DNA from 2 places in the Paenibacillus sp. 2KB_22 genome. Region 1 is predicted to be linked to the other one. Evidence: riboswitches for the same ligand, from Rfam matches in the RefSeq annotation. Region 1 holds a riboswitch; the other holds the start of a gene.
The links. A riboswitch is a leader RNA that binds a small molecule or an ion and turns the genes downstream of it on or off. The one in region 1 is predicted to bind FMN.

Region 1 (8,643 bases):
GCTCGGGACGGTGGCGGATTTCTGGCACTGGAAAATGCATGGGGTGCTACTGCTCAGCCCGATTGTTGGTTTGTTCTGTGGCGTGTTCATCGGTCTGCTGGCCGCAGCACTCACCGAGGTGCTTAATGTACTGCCCGTGCTAGCCAAACGGCTGGGCATGAAGCCTTATCTTTTTGGCTTACTGCTCGCCATGATTTTGGGCAAAATGACAGGTTCCCTGTTTGATTTTTTTATATATCAGCGGTAACTCGTGGCCATAGGAGGATGGAAGATGGATGAACAAACGGAGCACACAGGCCAGGAAAATAGTGAAGGTATAACGGAAGAGATGTTACACAAGTCTGCTTATGAGATTCAGAAGGAAGAAGAGGAGAAGGCGTACAATAAGAAAAAACAAAATGAGATGTCTGATAGCATCGAGGAATCCGTGCAGTATTGGCAGGAAAATGATGATATTTCCCCGCGGATGAGTGAAAACAAAAATACGCTCAAGCAAGTTCTCGGACTTGGGGAATCCTTTGACGTGGATATGAGAGAGATGGTGCTCGGTGGCAAACAAGTGGGATTGCTTCTTTTAACGGGTTTTGCCAAGGATGAGATCCTACTGGAAGTATTAAAAAGGTTAACATATCTTACGCCTGATCAGGTATCCGAGCACGCTCTAAAATCTTATTTCGACTCTTACATTCCCCATATACAGGTGGAAAAAGTCGAGAAGATGAGTGCGGTCATCAACAAGGTTTTAACTGGTATGAGTGCACTGTTCGTTGAAGGGGATCGCTCTGTCTTAGTAATGGATACCCGGAGTTACCCGGTTCGTTCACCGGAAGAACCTTCACTGGAAAGGGTAGTCCGCGGTTCCAGAGATGGCTTTACCGAAACGCTCCTGACCAACGTAACGTTGGTGCGCCGCAGAATTCGCGACCCTGGACTGAAGTTTGAGATCATGCAGGTGGGTCGGAGAACACAAACCGATGTCTGCGTGGTGTACATTGATGATATTGTGGATAAAGTGCAGGTGGACTCAGTCCGTGAGAAAATTCAGCGGGTGGATATCGATGGTATTCCCGCCGCAGATAAACAGCTGGAGGAAGCGATTATTAACAAGGGATGGAACCCATTCCCGCTCGTTCGTTATTCGGAACGGCCGGATGTTACAGCATCCCATCTGCTGGAGGGCAGAGTCGTCATTTTTGTAGATACTTCCCCCAGTGTAATGATTTTGCCAACGACGTTCTTCGACCTGTGTGAACATGCAGAGGAAAATAGACAGACGGCATTGATGGGAACGTATTTACGTTGGGTGCGTTTTGCAGGGATTCTCATATCGCTGTTTTTGCTGCCACTATGGCTTCTCATGGTTATAGAACCTTCGCTCAAACCGATGGGACTTGACTTCATTGGTCCACAGGAAAATGTAAAGTTGCCCCTGATTCTGCAGTTTCTTCTCATAGAACTTGGTGTCGATCTATTGCGGATGGCTGCGGTTCATACGCCTACACCTCTGGCATCGGCCATGGGTTTAATCGCGGCCATTCTCGTTGGAGATATCGCCGTGAAAACGGGATACTTTGTCAATGAGGTTGTACTCTATATGGCCATCGCAGCTATTGGAATGTTTGCCACACCAAGTTACGAGCTGGGGCTCGCCAACAGGTTGGTCAGACTGTTTTTGCTCATAGCAGTAGCGATATTCAAAGTTCCGGGATTGGTCGTTGGCTGTACATTGCTCATATTGGCGCTCACGGTTCACCGGTCGTATAATTCATCGTATCTCTGGCCTTTTATACCGTTTAATGCAAAGGCCTTGGGCAACTTTTTATTCCGGCTTCCTTTACTGGAAAATAAAAAACGTCCATCATTCAACAAAACACGTGACAACACCAAAATGTCCGATGATCCGGACGGTGAACTGCGAAAAAGTAAAAAACACAAATGATCTTCCGAAAAATCCATTCATCTCGCTGCCTAATTTGATATACTGGTGTAAAATCATTGGAATAGCAACTGTTCCAGTATATAAAAAGTGAGGAATGCAGATTATGTATTTACATGGTACAAGTAAAATAAATGCGCAAGGGCATCTGGAGATTGGCGGAGTTGATGCAACAGATCTGAAAGAACAATTTGGAACCCCCCTTTATGTTGTGGACGAGCAATTGGTTCGCGAGCGTTGCAGAGAGTACATGGAAGCATTCCGTGCTTCCGGATTGGGTTTCCAAGTTGCATATGCAAGTAAAGCATTCTGTGTAATGGCGATGTGTGCCCTTGCAGCTGAAGAAGGGCTTTCCCTGGATGTTGTATCTGATGGTGAACTGTTCACTGCACTGCAAGCAGGATTCCCGGCTGAGCGCATTCATTTCCACGGTAACAACAAGACGCTGGAAGAAATCGAAATGGCTCTTGATGCAGAGATTGGATGCTTTGTTGTCGATAACTTCAATGAATTGCATCTGTTGCAGGCTGTAGCAGCAGACAAAAATCGTAAAGTAAACATTCTGCTTCGTGTGACGCCTGGTGTTGAAGCCCATACGCATGAATATATCTCCACAGGCCAAACGGATTCCAAATTTGGATTCGATATCGGTAATGGTACAGCATTTGAAGCGATTGACTTGGCTTCCAAGCAGTCTAACCTGGTATTGCTCGGTGTGCATTCCCACATCGGTTCCCAGATCTTTGAAGTTGAAGGCTTCCAGATGGCTGTTCAACGTGTTGCTGAATTTGCAGCAAGCGTATATGAACGTCTTAACGTTGCTTTCAAAGTGGTTAACCTTGGTGGTGGATTCGGAATCCGTTATATCGACGGAGATACGCCGCTTGAAGTTGCGCAATACGTGAAGGCTATTACAGACGCAGTTAAAAATCATTTTGCCCAAATCGGCTATGCCGTACCTGAGATCTGGGTTGAACCAGGCCGTAGCATCGTGGGTGAAGCGGGAACAACGCTGTATACCGTTGGAACAAGCAAAGACATTCCGGGCGTGCGTAAATACGTTGCCGTTGATGGTGGTATGACTGATAACCCACGTCCTGCTTTGTATGAATCCAAGTACGAAGCTGTGCTAGCCAACCGTGCGAATGAGGCTGCTCAGGAAACAGTATCTGTTGCGGGTAAATGCTGTGAGAGTGGCGATATGTTGATCTGGGATCTGGATCTGCCAAAAGTGGAAAGTGGTGATCTGCTCGCTGTAGCTTGCACAGGCGCGTATAACTACTCCATGGCTAGCAACTACAACCGGATTCGTCGTCCGGCTGTTGTGTTTGTCAAAGACGGTCAAGGAGATGTCGTAGTACGCCGTGAGACGTATCAAGATATCATCCAGAATGACCTGGTACCAGCGCGCATTGGCAAACAGCCAGTAACTCGCTAATTCGTCAAATGATAATGCGTTTCTGCATTATTCAGGATATAGGGATTCTATAGTTGAAGCAGATGAAAAGGGAACTTCCTTTTTCGTCTGCTTTTTACGTATTCGGACTAAATTGTGAAAAAAGTTGCCGTTTTTTTTGCGATCCAGTCATTTTCGGTGTACACTAAGAAAAGTGCTGTAATGCTTGACCCAGGGTCATGCGTTTTGGCACCATTAACGATGGTCAATACGAAAGGAGTCATTTACATATGGCGAAACAAGCGAAAATTAAATTGGCAAACGGCGGAGAAGTTCTGATCGATCTGTTCGATCAAGAAGCTCCAAACACAGTAGCAAACTTTGAGAAACTGGCTAACTCTGGTTTCTACAATGGTCTTACATTCCACCGCGTTATCCCGGGCTTCGTAGCTCAAGGCGGATGCCCTAACGGTACCGGTGCAGGTGGCCCAGGTTACACAATCAACTGTGAAATTAACCCGAACAAACATGAGCGCGGAACACTTGCTATGGCACATGCTGGCCGTAACACAGGTGGAAGCCAGTTCTACATCTGCTACCAACCGCAACCACATTTGGATGGACAACATACTGTATTTGGTAAAGTAACTAAAGGTATGGAGTTCGTGGACGCTTTGGAAGGTAAAGACAAAATGGAAACTGTTGAAGTTGTAGAAGCTTAATAAGCTTTGTAACTTTGACTTACTTGATTTAAACTCGGAGTGCTTCTTTTATAGAAGCACTTTTTTTATTTTCATCATGAAATACTGCAAAATGAGCATAATGGATCTGGCGAAAGTTCTGGCCTGGGTTTATTCTGGCGTTAGACGAAGCGACAAGGGAGGATGAAGAACCTTTGGATACAGTGGATCAATTACGTTTGTTAAAACAGGTCTATAGCGGACCCACACGGTGGGACGAAAAACTACAGGCATCCCGACATGATGTTTCTCAGAGTATATCCGCACAGGAGCGAGAAGGGCTTGAGGCAGCAGGGCATGAACCGAACCGATTTGTACGTCCGCAACATGATGAAACAATCACTGAGCTGAAACAACTTGCAAATCAATGGACGATTAATGAAGCAGCACAGGCCTTTGTTTCTTCTTTGTGGTCAGCACCCATGATCTGGCGCTCGCTGCTTACGGGCAAGCTTATTGCAAGCGGTATGCCAAGCCATGAACACACGCCATATCCATCTTCGAGTACTTGTAAGATCTGTGGATTAAGCGTAGACCAAGCAACCGACACGACGTTGCAATGGTATTGGCGCATGACCAATGGAACACCTTTGGATGGTGATCCTTTTGGACAAGTACTGGCACTTCGAGAGCTAGCTGCCGCGCAGGAGCTTCCAATACCAAATGAGTACGACCGCTGGACACTCCGTGCGGTGTTAACGGTGCTGCGCGAATTACCTCCGAAAACACGCTACAGCAAAGCAGCAATAGCACACAAGAAGGAACGTCTTTTGCCTACACAGAAGGAATATGCATACCGTGACTTGCTTGAGACATTAGCTCTGATTGGCATACTGGATACGTCGGAACATCCCGGAATGATAACAGAATACACTACTTACATACAGCGTGACGAGCGCCCCAATGTGCGGGTTGAGGTACAGGCGCCTCTGGCGTGGTGGGACTCATCTGTCGGAATCAATGAGAACAACCTGAACAAGATATTCCATGATTTTGATCTGACGAATATATCTCTTGCGGATAAGCCTGAAGAGAATCCAACTGTAAAGGACACAATCTTAGGGGCATTGGAGAAAAAGAGGAGTGTTCGTGGCAAAGTTCCCAAGGCATCTCCTGATGCAGGTACCGGGGAGGTACAGTCTGGAGATGTGTATGCTGTTCGGGTCCGGGAAGGCGTATGGGTGACAGTATATTGTCATGAAGTCAGAGACAAACGTGTCATCGTTGAATATCTGGATGGTGTCTTTCCCGAGATGCCGGGAAAATCAGATTTGCATGGGACGTTTCGACCACGAACGAATGGACGCTGGCAATGCTCAGCTATCGCGATTGATTCCACAAGTTGGGTCAGAAGGGTGGCAAGAGAGTTCCCGATTCCTGCTTCGCCCCTGCAAGAACCTGACCGCATTCCCTTTCATAATGCCAAAGAATTGAAGCATATGGCGAGCTGGTGTTTTCCAGAATTGTAGAATGATGCGGTGGATATGAGATGGATCTTACCAAAAACCGTTCTCTTTGTGAGTAGCGGTTTTTGGTATTCCTTAGCTTATTAAAAGTTAGTATGTGACAAAAAGGAACAAAAAACAATTGATTTTTTGGCATTAAAGTGCTAACATCCAATTAATAACGAAAGCAATCCTTCAGGGCAGGGTGCAATTCCCTACCGGCGGTGATGCAGGAAGTGTAAGGACACATGTCCAGCACTTGATGCAAAGTCCGTGACCTGTCTGCCTGTGGCAGATGGCTGATCTGGTGTAATTCCAGAACCGACAGTATAGTCTGGATGGGAGAAGGAGAGGTGCAGACCTAACAGGTTTGCATTCAGCAGGAGTATTGCTGTACAGTCATGATTTGTAATGTCTTGCACTGTGCAGGGAAGATCCGGTTACGCCGGACAGTTCCATACATATGCCACACTATAAAAGCTCTTTACCTGTAATTGATGTTCATTAAGGTATGTGTCTATTTTCACTTGCCCGAAATGAAGTTTTGGGCAAAGTGTTGGCGTGCTGTATCCATTTGACTCCTGTTGTTGACATTTGTCTCTCATCATCCCCATCGAACGGTTGTTCGACGGGGATTTTTTAATAAACAAGACTTTAAACCGCGGGGTGAACGGATTTGGAAATGATCAATGATGAATTTTATATGGCACTAGCACTAGATATGGCGGAACGAGCACAAGGACAGACGGGAATTAATCCGGTTGTTGGATGTGTAGTTGTGAAAGAGGGTCGTATTGTAGGTCTGGGGAGCCATCTGAAACGTGGAACTGGTCATGCGGAGGTGCATGCGCTGAACATGGCAGGCAGCGATGCAGAAGGCAGTACGGTATACGTTACACTTGAGCCCTGCAGTCATTATGGGAAGACGCCACCTTGCAGTGAACGCCTGATTCATGAAAAGGTAAAACGTGTTGTGGTATGTTGTGAAGATCCAAATCCGCAAGTATCCGGCAGAGGCATAAGCATGCTTCGTCAACAAGGCATTGAAGTTGAAGTTGGCGTACTGCGTGAGCGTGGAAGACGCATGAATGAAAAATTCATTAAATTTATTACAACCGGCCTTCCTTTCGTGACACTGAAGACGGCTACTACCTTGGATGGGAAAATTGCTACTCGCAGCGGAGACAGCAAGTGGATCTCCAACGAGTCCGCTCGTGAGATTGTGCATGCCCTTCGTCATCGTCACCAAGGCATTATGGTTGGCGTCGACACGGTGATCGCGGATAATCCGGAGCTTACAACCCGCTTGCAAGTGGAAGGCATCAGCCCGGTACGTATCGTGGTGGATTCCAAGTTGCGTCTCCCAGTAGGTGCAAAAATGGTTAAGGATGGACTAGCTCCAACATGGGTATTGACAACAGACGAAGCGAGTCCTGAAGCTGCTGAACGTTTGGAAGCCTATGGTGTTGAAATTATCCGCTGTGGTCCTGGACCACGTGTGGATCTGTTAAGCGGACTTAGCAAGTTGGGTGAGCGTGAGATTGGTTCGATTTTGCTTGAAGGTGGGGGCACCTTGAATGGAGCCATGCTGGAGGCACGGTTGGTCGATCGACTGCTCATGTTTATCGCTCCTAAGATTGTAGGCGGTTATGATACACCTGGCAGCTTCCGCTTCGAGGGTGTGGAACGTATGAATCAGGCAATTCAATTGAATCAGTTGGAGATCGAACAAGTTGGAGATAATATCAGCATTGGCGGTATTCCGGTGTGGCCTGAATAAATAAATGGATTTTAAAATAGTAAGTTGGTTCTATATATATTAAACAAGGGAGGCGGCAGCATGTTTACCGGTTTGGTGGAAGAAGTTGGTCAGATCCGGCGTATTAGTCGGAAAGGCGAAGCGATGGTCCTGAATATCGGAGCTTCCGCCATCATGGACGATCTGAAGATTGGTGATAGTGTAGCAGTGAACGGAGTATGTTTAACTGCGACAACGCTGGAAGGTGGAGGTTTTACCGCCGATGTAATGCCTGAAACGTATCGCCATACCAATCTCAGTCAGCTGCAATCTGGCAGTAAAGTTAATCTGGAGCGGGCCATGCAATCAGGCGGTCGTTTTGGTGGACATATCGTTCAGGGCCACGTCGATGGTACTGGAGTGATTGGCAGTATAACACGTGATCAGAATGCGATTGTGTTTGAGATCAAGCCGGATGATCACCAGTTGTTCAAATATCTGATCCCCAAAGGATCGGTTACACTGGATGGCATTAGCTTGACCGTTGTCCATACATCGGATACCTCATTCACGGTTTCCATTATCCCGCATACCATTGGTGAAACTGTACTAAATGTGAAAAAGACAGGGGATACCATTAATATCGAATGCGATATTTTGGGTAAATATGTGGATCATCTGCTCCAGTATGGGAGAGGACATCGGGAGACTGGTGCTGGCAAACCGCGCAGTATCAGTGAAGATTTCCTCTCCAATCACGGATTTGCATAGAAAGAGAACAGAAATAAACTGGAGGTGGACCAATGTCAGAACAATCCATTCTGAACACAATAGAAGAAGCCATATATGATCTCATGCGTGGCAAACCTGTCATTGTTGTGGATGATGAAGATCGGGAGAATGAAGGCGATTTTATCGCTTTGGCCGAAAAGGCGACACCTGAAGTCATTAATTTCATGATTACTGAAGGTAGAGGGCTGGTGTGTGTTCCGATTACACAACAACGTGCGGACGAACTTAACCTGAAACCGATGGTTCAACAAAATACGGATTTCCATGGAACAGCTTTCACCGTCTCTGTGGACCACAAAGATACGACCACAGGTATCTCGGCACATGAACGCTCTATAACCGTGAAAGGTCTGATCGATCCTGAGGCGAGAGCCGGGGACTTCCGTAAGCCTGGTCACATGTTCCCGCTCATTGCAAAAGACGGCGGCGTACTTCGTCGTGCCGGGCACACAGAAGCGGCAGTAGATTTGGCCATTATGTGTGGTTCGTATCCCGCAGGCGTTATCTGTGAAGTGATTAAGGAAGATGGCACAATGGCCAGACTTCCGGATCTGCAGGAGATTGCCCGCAAACATGATCTGAAGCTGATCAGTATT
Region 2 (8,643 bases), 450 kb from region 1:
GAAAATACGAAGTAACTATTTCTTGGCTTTTATGAAAAAGCGAATTAGGAAAAAGCAATTCTCTCCGCGTCCGACATCCGGTATTGGGATAACAAATATTCTTGGCTCTGCATCGCTGTATGACGAATGGCGTCCAAATCAACATGCAACAGCTTACCCTCTCGCTTCACAAGGCGACCTGCCACAAAAACGGTATCCACATTGGATGGATTAGCGAACTGAACGACAGCGCCGATTGGATCATGGACGGGGAACAGATTCAGATCCGTAGTACGAATCATGATCAGATCTGCTTCCTTTCCTGGGGTTAACGTACCGACCTTCTGCTCTAATCCCAATGCTTGTGCACCAGCCGAAGTTGCAAATCTCAGTACTTGGCTGGACTGCAAGTTCAATTCACCTGGCATCTCACCCTGCTGCAAAAGTTGTTCGTTGGCTCTGGATCGTTCTGCCTGAAGTGCAAACTTCATCTGCGAGAACATATCTCCGCCTGTGGACGTTACAACATCTACACCAAGTGTAGGGGTTCCCCCATGTTCAAGAAAATAGCCGGTGGCCGGGTATCCATGCCCCATCATCATTTCGACCTCAGGTGTGACCGACAGGGAAGCACCGCTATCCGCCAACATTTTATATTCGTCCATACCCATGGTGTTACCATGAACAATATTTACTCGAGGACTTAACAACCCCGCTTCATACATGTGACTAATCGAGCGATCTACCGATCCCCAGCTGCCAAATCCAGCGTGCATGGAACAGATGGCATCCAGTTCTTGGGCCAGCTCGATCTCTTTTACCGTTGTATCCCAATGACTGAACTCCGGACCACGAATGGCAAGCCCATAAGTAAGCAATTGATCCCGTGATGAAAAATAACGTTCTTTGACTCTTCGCACATCGTTTGAATATGTCAGTTGACTATCCCGGTTCCAGTAGTTCGTCTCACCAGGAACTCCGTGAGCAAATACTGCCCGAATCCCCGCATCCTGAAGACCACGAATCAGTTCATCCGTATGGTCTGAGGAATACGGCATGCTCCAATCCAACACTGTCGTAACACCTGCATTAAGCGCTTCCAAGGAACCGAGCAGGTTAGCAATATAACTATCCTGTGGTCGGAGCTTGCTTCCCATCGCACCATAATAGAGATTCTGCAAATAAACAGGCAATGACCAATTGGTTCCCGCTGTTTTGACCAATGATTCCCACATATGCCGATGTGTATCCACCAGCCCAGGCATAATAATCATGGATGAAGCATCGATGACCTCCACATCCGGAATATCCAGATCGGGTTGAATCGCCATGATTAATGAATCCTGAATCAGAACGTCAGCCCTTTTATACTGTCCAATCCGTGCATCCATCGACAACACGCAGCCATTTTTCAACAGATAACTTGTCTTCACAAGACACATCTCCCATCTATTTTGGTTTGAAAGACGATCACATCTTGCATACGAACCCGTACTGCTTCTGACTATTATTTCGCTAGTATATATACATTATATAGCTGTTGTTAATATTTTTCAATTTTGGGTTTTCCGTTTGGCACGAAATCTTCTGACTTTCATCAGGTTGCCGCACATCTTATCATCACAATACTTCTGTGTTCTGCTTCGGGTATCATCATAGAACATCCAGCGGCAATCCGAATTATCACAGATCCGAATCCTGCCCCCTTCTCCCTCCACCAAAGTTATTGCAAAGTCAGCAGCTACCTCAGCCATAACCTGTTGCCAATGAGCTTCTACAGCTATTAGTTGGAGTTTCAGTCCCTGATCAATTGTAGTCAATGTTCTTTTTACATGCCCTGCTTCCATAACACCATTCAACCACTGTTTTTCTTCATCCATTAATGATGCTCCAGAAGACAAGCGGGCTCCAAGAGCCAACAAATCATTCCTGAAGTTTCTCATCGACAACTCATCTTCTGGAGATGCAGGGACAGAAGCGTGAAGTTGCCATCGATCCAGAAATTCTTGCTGCCAGTTCGCCTTCCCGAGCCTGTCCTCCGATCGATCTCCCCCACGCCAATCGTGATAATCGCTGTTTACAAAATCGGTCCAAAGTCTGTCCATGTCTACCTCCGTTTAGTGTAACTATCTTAATTCAATAAAGGTGGTTACACTCTGTCTTTGATGTGTTATATTAAGTGTAACCTCATTAATCAGTTTTAGCTAGTTACGTCATACATCACAATAATACTCAAGGAGGAACGGCAATGACGAAAACAACAGCATTAGATGTGTTACTGATTCAAAAGGATGATACATGGGATCAATGCAATTGGATTGTACCTTTGTCGAAGTCTTTGGAAGGTCTTACAGCAGAACAAGCAGCCTGGATTCCACCCTCAGGAGGATTAAGCATCTGGCAGTTGGTTAACCATATGTATTATTACAATCATCGCTTATTATGCCGTATTCAAGGTAAAGAGCCTACTCTTCCTGCTGTAGACTCCAATGAATACACGTTTGGCAATCCTGGAGATGCAACGGATGAAGCCGGATGGAATACAATGATGAAGAGTACAACTCGATTAGCCCAACAGTTGCGAGATCAATTGGCTGCACTTGAAGAGTCAGAGCTTGAAGCTGCTTATATGGACTCCAAAGAGAAATGGGCACACGAACTTGCCCGCTGGATACTTCACGATGCGTATCACGCAGGTCAGATCGTGCTCCTTCGCAGACAGCAAGGAAGCTGGAATATCGTTTTCTAAAAAAAACACTTGAACTGCTAGCGCTTACAGGAATAAGATGAACTTATTAATGTTACAGCTTGTTCAACACACAATATAATTGAATAGGATCTTCGGGGTAGGGTGCAATTCCCAACCGGCGGTGATGTTCTTCGGAACCAGCCCGCGACTCGCTATTTGTACTTAACTAAGGACATTTAGCGACTGACTTGGTGTGAATCCAAGGCCGACGGTACAGTCCGGATGAGAGAAGATCAACACATTGACATGCCGTTCACGGGAAGGCCTCTTTCCTGACGCATGTCCTTGGATGAGCCCCCGTTTATTTGGTATATACCGAAACGGGGGCTTTTGTCGATTTTGCCAACTGAAGATTCCGTGTTCTGACGAAGGAGTCCTGAATATGGAAAAGACATCAGCAGCATCACCTGTTTACCGCAAGGAACGAAGTAATACCGGATTCTGGCTTGTAGTTCTCGGCGCCGCTTTATGGGGTGTCGACCCACTCTTCCGCATTATCTTGCTAAATACGATGACATCCACGCAGATTGTACTGGTGGAGCATATCATCGTGAGTCTGATTGCCATTCCTGTGCTGTGGAAATTTCGGGCTGATCTGAAAAACCTGCGCGCTCGCCACTGGATTGCCGTGATCTTTATCTCATGGGGAGGTTCAGCACTTGCAACGGTGTTGTTCACCATGGCACTTACTCATAATGATCCGAATACAGTTCTTTTATTACAAAAAATGCAACCACTCTTCGCTATCGTGCTGGCTAAACTGTTATTGAAAGAAACGTTACCACGTCGCTTTGGTGGATTGTTCTTCATCGCATTAGCAGGAACGTACCTGCTTACATTTGGCTTCACATTGCCATTAGGTAACTGGGACAACTGGATTCATGCCGGAAGCTTGTTATCCCTTGGGGCTGCTGCCTTATGGGGAGGTTCAACCGTTATGGGACGATTGATGCTGGGACAGGCGCGTTACGAAACGGTCACCTCCCTTCGCTTCGTCGTTGCGCTTCCACTCCTGATCTTTATGACGTGGAACGAAGGTGCTGCCTGGACACTCCCATCCGGGACAGGAGAACAGACTGCTGTCATCCTCAACATTCTCGGTCAGGCGTTGTTGCCAGGTCTACTCAGTCTTCTGTTGTACTACAAAGGTCTGTCCTCAACCAAAGCTTCTGTTGCAACTCTCGCGGAGCTTAGCTTCCCGATGGCAGGTGTGTTGGTAAACTGGATTGCTTTCCGTACGCTGATTACATGGGAGCAGTTGCTTGGTTTTATTTTGATCTGGATTGCCCTCTTTGCCATTTCCAAACAGCAGGAACGATCATCAACTGCGGCGGATGCGGCACCAAAGCTGCGAACAGAGTAAGGTAATATCCTAGCATCACATATAAATCAATAATCATCAAATATTAAAATAAAGCCATTGTACATCGTATTAGATGAGCAATGGTTTTTTCATTTCCATTCCATTGATATCACTCGATCATTTTCTCAAGGAGTAATATGAGCTATTAACCCTCTGCTTTATTTTGATATCCCAACTCCTCCCTCTTTTCCCTTCAACCTCATATCGAATATCCGAATTATCGCACTACGTCTCTTCTATGTTTTGTCTTTTGTCTAATCCGGTGGTACGATGACATATGGAATAAACAGATGAATTATATTCAGAGAGGAACGATCATAATGTCTTCATTCTCATATACCTCCCACGACGCCGTAGGTTTGGCTGAACTGATCCGATCCCGGGAAGTATCCCCGGTTGAATTGCTGGAAGCGGCGTTTGCACGCCTTGAAGAAGTGAATCCGCAACTTAATGCAGTTATTCGTACATATGAAAATCGCGCACGGGAGGAAGCCAGTTTAGTTCGCCCTGGAGAACAACCTTTTGCCGGTGTGCCCCTGCTTCTGAAAGACATCTCGCAATCCTTGGAAGGTGAATTTCTGACTTCAGGCTCCCGTCTGTTCAGCGAGCATCGCGCATTACGCAATTCCAATTTTGTCACTCGACTCCGTGATGCGGGTTTTATCATCATAGGACATACAAATACGCCCGAGTTTGGCTTGAAAAACATTACGGAGCCCCGCCTCTATGGTCCAAGTCGCAATCCCTGGAATATCAATCACTCTCCAGGTGGATCAAGCGGTGGTGCCGCCGCCGCTGTAGCTTCGGGTATTGTTCCTCTGGCTGGAGCCAGTGACGGAGGCGGTTCGATTCGTATCCCGGCTTCCTTTAGCGGATTGTTTGGATTGAAGCCAACCCGTGGGCGCACTCCTGTAGGACCGGGAGTTGGCCGCCAATGGCAAGGCGCATCGATTGATTTTGCCCTCTCTCGCTCGGTTCGGGACAGTGCTGCATTGCTTGATACCTTACAAGTCATACAGCCTGAAGCTGCATTTCATGCGCCACTCTTTCCAGGCAGTTACTTGGCAGATATGAGCTATCCACATCAACGCAAACTGAAAATTGCATACACAACGGATTCGCCTGTAGGTACACCCGTCAGTGCAGAAGCCAAAGAATCTGTATTCAAGCTCGTTCGCTGGTTGGAAGAACAAGGTCATCATGTTGAAGAAAAGCTGAGTCCAGTCAACGGAGTCAGATTGATGGAGAACTATTATATGATGAACAGTGGTGAGATGGCCGCGATGATCTCTTCCATGGAACGCTCCATGGGCCGGGCTCTGACCTCTGATGATATGGAGATTGAATCCTGGGTTCTGGCTGAAGCTGGCAAAAAGGTGTCCGCCGCGGAATTTGTACATAGCTTAGCTGAATGGGATGTAGCCGCAGCTCAGATGTCCACATTGTTTGAGCGTTATGACTTCTACGTCACACCTGTGAATGCTTTTTCTGCGCCTAAGATTGGAGAATTAACACCTCATGACGAACAGATCCGTAACTTGATGCGGATTAGTGAGTTGGACAAGGCTCAGCAACAACAACTCATCTATGAAATGTTCGAGCCCAGTCTTACGTATACACCTTTCACCCAGCTTGCGAATCTGACCGGCCAGCCTGCGATAAGTGTACCTCTGCATCTCACACCTGAGGGTTTGCCCATGGGTGTTCAAGTGATGGCAACCAAGGGACGTGAAGATTGGTTACTACATCTGGCTGCACAGCTTGAACAATCAGACCTCTGGATCGGGATGAAAGGTAATCCACTTTTTCCAGCATGAAAACTTCATCTGCTCCGCATACTGAAAACAAAAAGTAGCGGAGGAATGTGACGGATGAATACGAATCAGCGCCATAAACAGTCTTATCGTATCCCTGCCAAAACGGGATATGCTCTGAAAGTAAGCAAAGGTTCCTTACTACGCATAACGGATCTGGAGGGACAGCAAGTTATTGATTTTGTGGCGTACGATGCTACAGATGCTAACCATCGCTTGGACCCCGGTGTGACCATGGACGTATTGCGTACTTACCGAATTAAACCGGGACAGTTTGTGTATTCCAATCAATATCAACCAATACTCAAGATTGTCCGTGACACCGTTGGGGTACATGATTTCTTCAACTCCGCTTGTCGTCCAGAGATGTATGAGGTGTTATACGATAAAAAGGATCACGCCAGTTGTTACCACAATCTGAACACGGCACTGGAACCCTTTGGGATCTTACCACCAGATCAACACTATCCCTTTAATCTGTTTATGAAGTCCGTTGTTGATGGTGAAGGTAAGATTGATGTTGTAGCTCCCGATTCTCGTGCGGGGGATTATATCGAGATGGAGGCATTAATGGATCTCACGATTGGGCTCTCCGCTTGTCCTTGTGAAGAAAGCTCATGCAACGGCTACAACTGCACCCCAATCCAATTGGATGTGGAACTTTAACAGAATAACAAGCCTTGACGCACTATGATAAAAAGTAGCTTGTTCTAATTCACTCCTTGCGGGAATACGATGACTTGTACCCATTTTCTGTGACGACTGGTACAATTCATCGAACCCGTTAAGGAGTGAACGTGTTTATGTCTGTACTGTTCAGTTATATTATTCTGGGAATATCATTGTCCGCTCCAATCGGTCCGATTAATGCTGCTCAACTGGACCGTGGAGCCCGACATGGATTCATGCATGCCTGGATTCTAGGACTCGGAGCTATGTTTGCAGACTTGGTGTATATGCTGCTGATTTATTTTGGAGTTGCCCATTTTCTGGACACGCCGTTCATGCGCTCTTTTCTCTGGTCATTTGGCAGTTTTATTCTGATTTACACGGGAGTGGAAACGCTCTCGAAGCTGAAACAGGGGATTCAAGGTACATCTACTGCGGATGCCACTGTTCGAAAATCTTTTATATCCGGCTTTTTGATGGCCCTGTCCAATCCACTTAATATTCTGTTCTGGCTTGGGATTTATGGATCTATTCTCGCGACGACTGTGAAGCATACAGACACGGCTCATTTGCTGCTCTACAGTTCAGGCATATTCATCGGTATCCTGGTGTGGGATGTCATTATGGCTGGAATGGCCAGCCGATTCCACAAACATAGTAATGAGAATGTATTGCGCTGGATCTCCATCATTTCGGGAATCTGCCTGATCGGATTTGGTTTATTTTTCGGGTACGAAGCTGTGCGTTCCATTTTTTTCTGACAATAAAATCAGGCCGGACAGTCACCCAACTTCCCCCACATTAATACTGTAACGGTATCATGTGGAATGGAGTTGGGAATCAATGGCGGAGCTGTATAGTGCCGACGAAATTAACACCTTGTTTGAGCGTCTTCCATCTTGGCAGCAGGACGCTTATTCGCAATTTGCAGATATGATTGCCGATGAAAATAATACGTATCCATGTGTACCAGGACGAATGGGATTTCTCTCAGGACATTTGAGATATGGCTTTACGTGTGACCCCCGATCAGAACATGCTGCTGAAGATATGGCCGATTTGCTTAGACAATATGGTCCTGTCTCCAGAGACACCGGTCATTATGCTTCCATGGTCGTGATCTGTGAGACGCCAAGTGATCTGAAAGATCATACAACGGTGGAGCAATATCAGACCTTATTTTGGCAAATGCTTAATCGGGTAAGTTCACACGATACCGAGCCGTGGCCGGAACATATTTCAACCGATCCGCATGATTCATCATGGGAATTTTGCTTTGGAGGAGAGCCTTATTTTTGTTTCTGTGCAACTCCCGCACATGAACTCCGAGCCAGCCGACATTTTCCTTATCTCATGTTTGCTTTTCAACCACGGTGGGTATTCGAATCCATTAACGACAACACGCCTCTAGGCCGTAAAATGAAAACATTGATCCGCAAACGTCTCGCTGCGTATGATGCTGTACCTGCTCACCCTTCACTGATGTGGTATGGTCAGCAGGATAATCTGGAATGGAAACAGTATTTCTTGCCTGATGATGAGCAGACACCTTCCAAATGTCCATTCATGCGGATGAAGCAAGCCCTAGGCAAGTTGACGAAATAATCCTAAGCACTTATTACGTACTCTTCATATGTTGGGTAACCTCCGTGAAAGTTGCCTAAGGTCTGGATGGTGAAGACTGTGGAGATTTGGAGCCACGTACTTTGTGAACAATATATGTGATGATCCCAAGAAACACCACAAGTCCCACACTTGCCAGCAGACCCGTTCTGCTGGCTTTTTCCATCGCTGTCCCAGACACAGCAGCCACAATTAATACTATGGCAATCCATACTTTGATGCGATTCCACTTCACTGGCTTCATTTTTTTAATGTACGTGATGCAGATGAGCAGCCACGTATACATTAATACCAGACTCCCTGCTGTCGTCACATATTCAAACAAACTCTTGGGCATCCATAATGCCATCAACGTAGACAGGACTAATCCAGCCGCTGTGCAGCACAATGCCTGAAGTGGCATATCCTTTTTTCCCCAGGTCTTCGTGAACAGCTTTGGTGCATCT

Region 2: linked by a shared signal. The riboswitch ahead of AB4111_RS12545 (DMT family transporter) and the one ahead of ribD (bifunctional diaminohydroxyphosphoribosylaminopyrimidine deaminase/5-amino-6-(5-phosphoribosylamino)uracil reductase RibD) in region 1 are both predicted to bind FMN.

Annotation. Positions count from the first base shown of each region.
Region 1 covers NZ_JBFRHG010000002.1:817,400-826,042, reverse strand. The annotation lists gene AB4111_RS14635 (stage V sporulation protein AB) at 1-247, shown strand, start outside; gene AB4111_RS14630 (spore germination protein) at 272-1,939, shown strand; gene lysA (diaminopimelate decarboxylase) at 2,043-3,374, shown strand; gene AB4111_RS14620 (peptidylprolyl isomerase) at 3,623-4,054, shown strand; gene AB4111_RS14615 (hypothetical protein) at 4,237-5,541, shown strand; FMN riboswitch at 5,705-5,871, shown strand; gene ribD (bifunctional diaminohydroxyphosphoribosylaminopyrimidine deaminase/5-amino-6-(5-phosphoribosylamino)uracil reductase RibD) at 6,194-7,297, shown strand; gene ribE (riboflavin synthase) at 7,358-8,026, shown strand; gene AB4111_RS14600 (bifunctional 3,4-dihydroxy-2-butanone-4-phosphate synthase/GTP cyclohydrolase II) at 8,059-8,643, shown strand, end outside.
Region 2 covers NZ_JBFRHG010000002.1:366,747-375,389, forward strand. The annotation lists gene AB4111_RS12530 (amidohydrolase family protein) at 45-1,412, opposite strand; gene AB4111_RS12535 (CGNR zinc finger domain-containing protein) at 1,533-2,084, opposite strand; gene AB4111_RS12540 (DinB family protein) at 2,228-2,728, shown strand; FMN riboswitch at 2,813-2,966, shown strand; gene AB4111_RS12545 (DMT family transporter) at 3,111-4,091, shown strand; gene AB4111_RS12550 (amidase) at 4,412-5,908, shown strand; gene AB4111_RS12555 (DUF1989 domain-containing protein) at 5,963-6,571, shown strand; gene AB4111_RS12560 (LysE family transporter) at 6,709-7,335, shown strand; gene AB4111_RS12565 (YqcI/YcgG family protein) at 7,418-8,179, shown strand; gene AB4111_RS12570 (amino acid permease) at 8,235-8,643, opposite strand, start outside.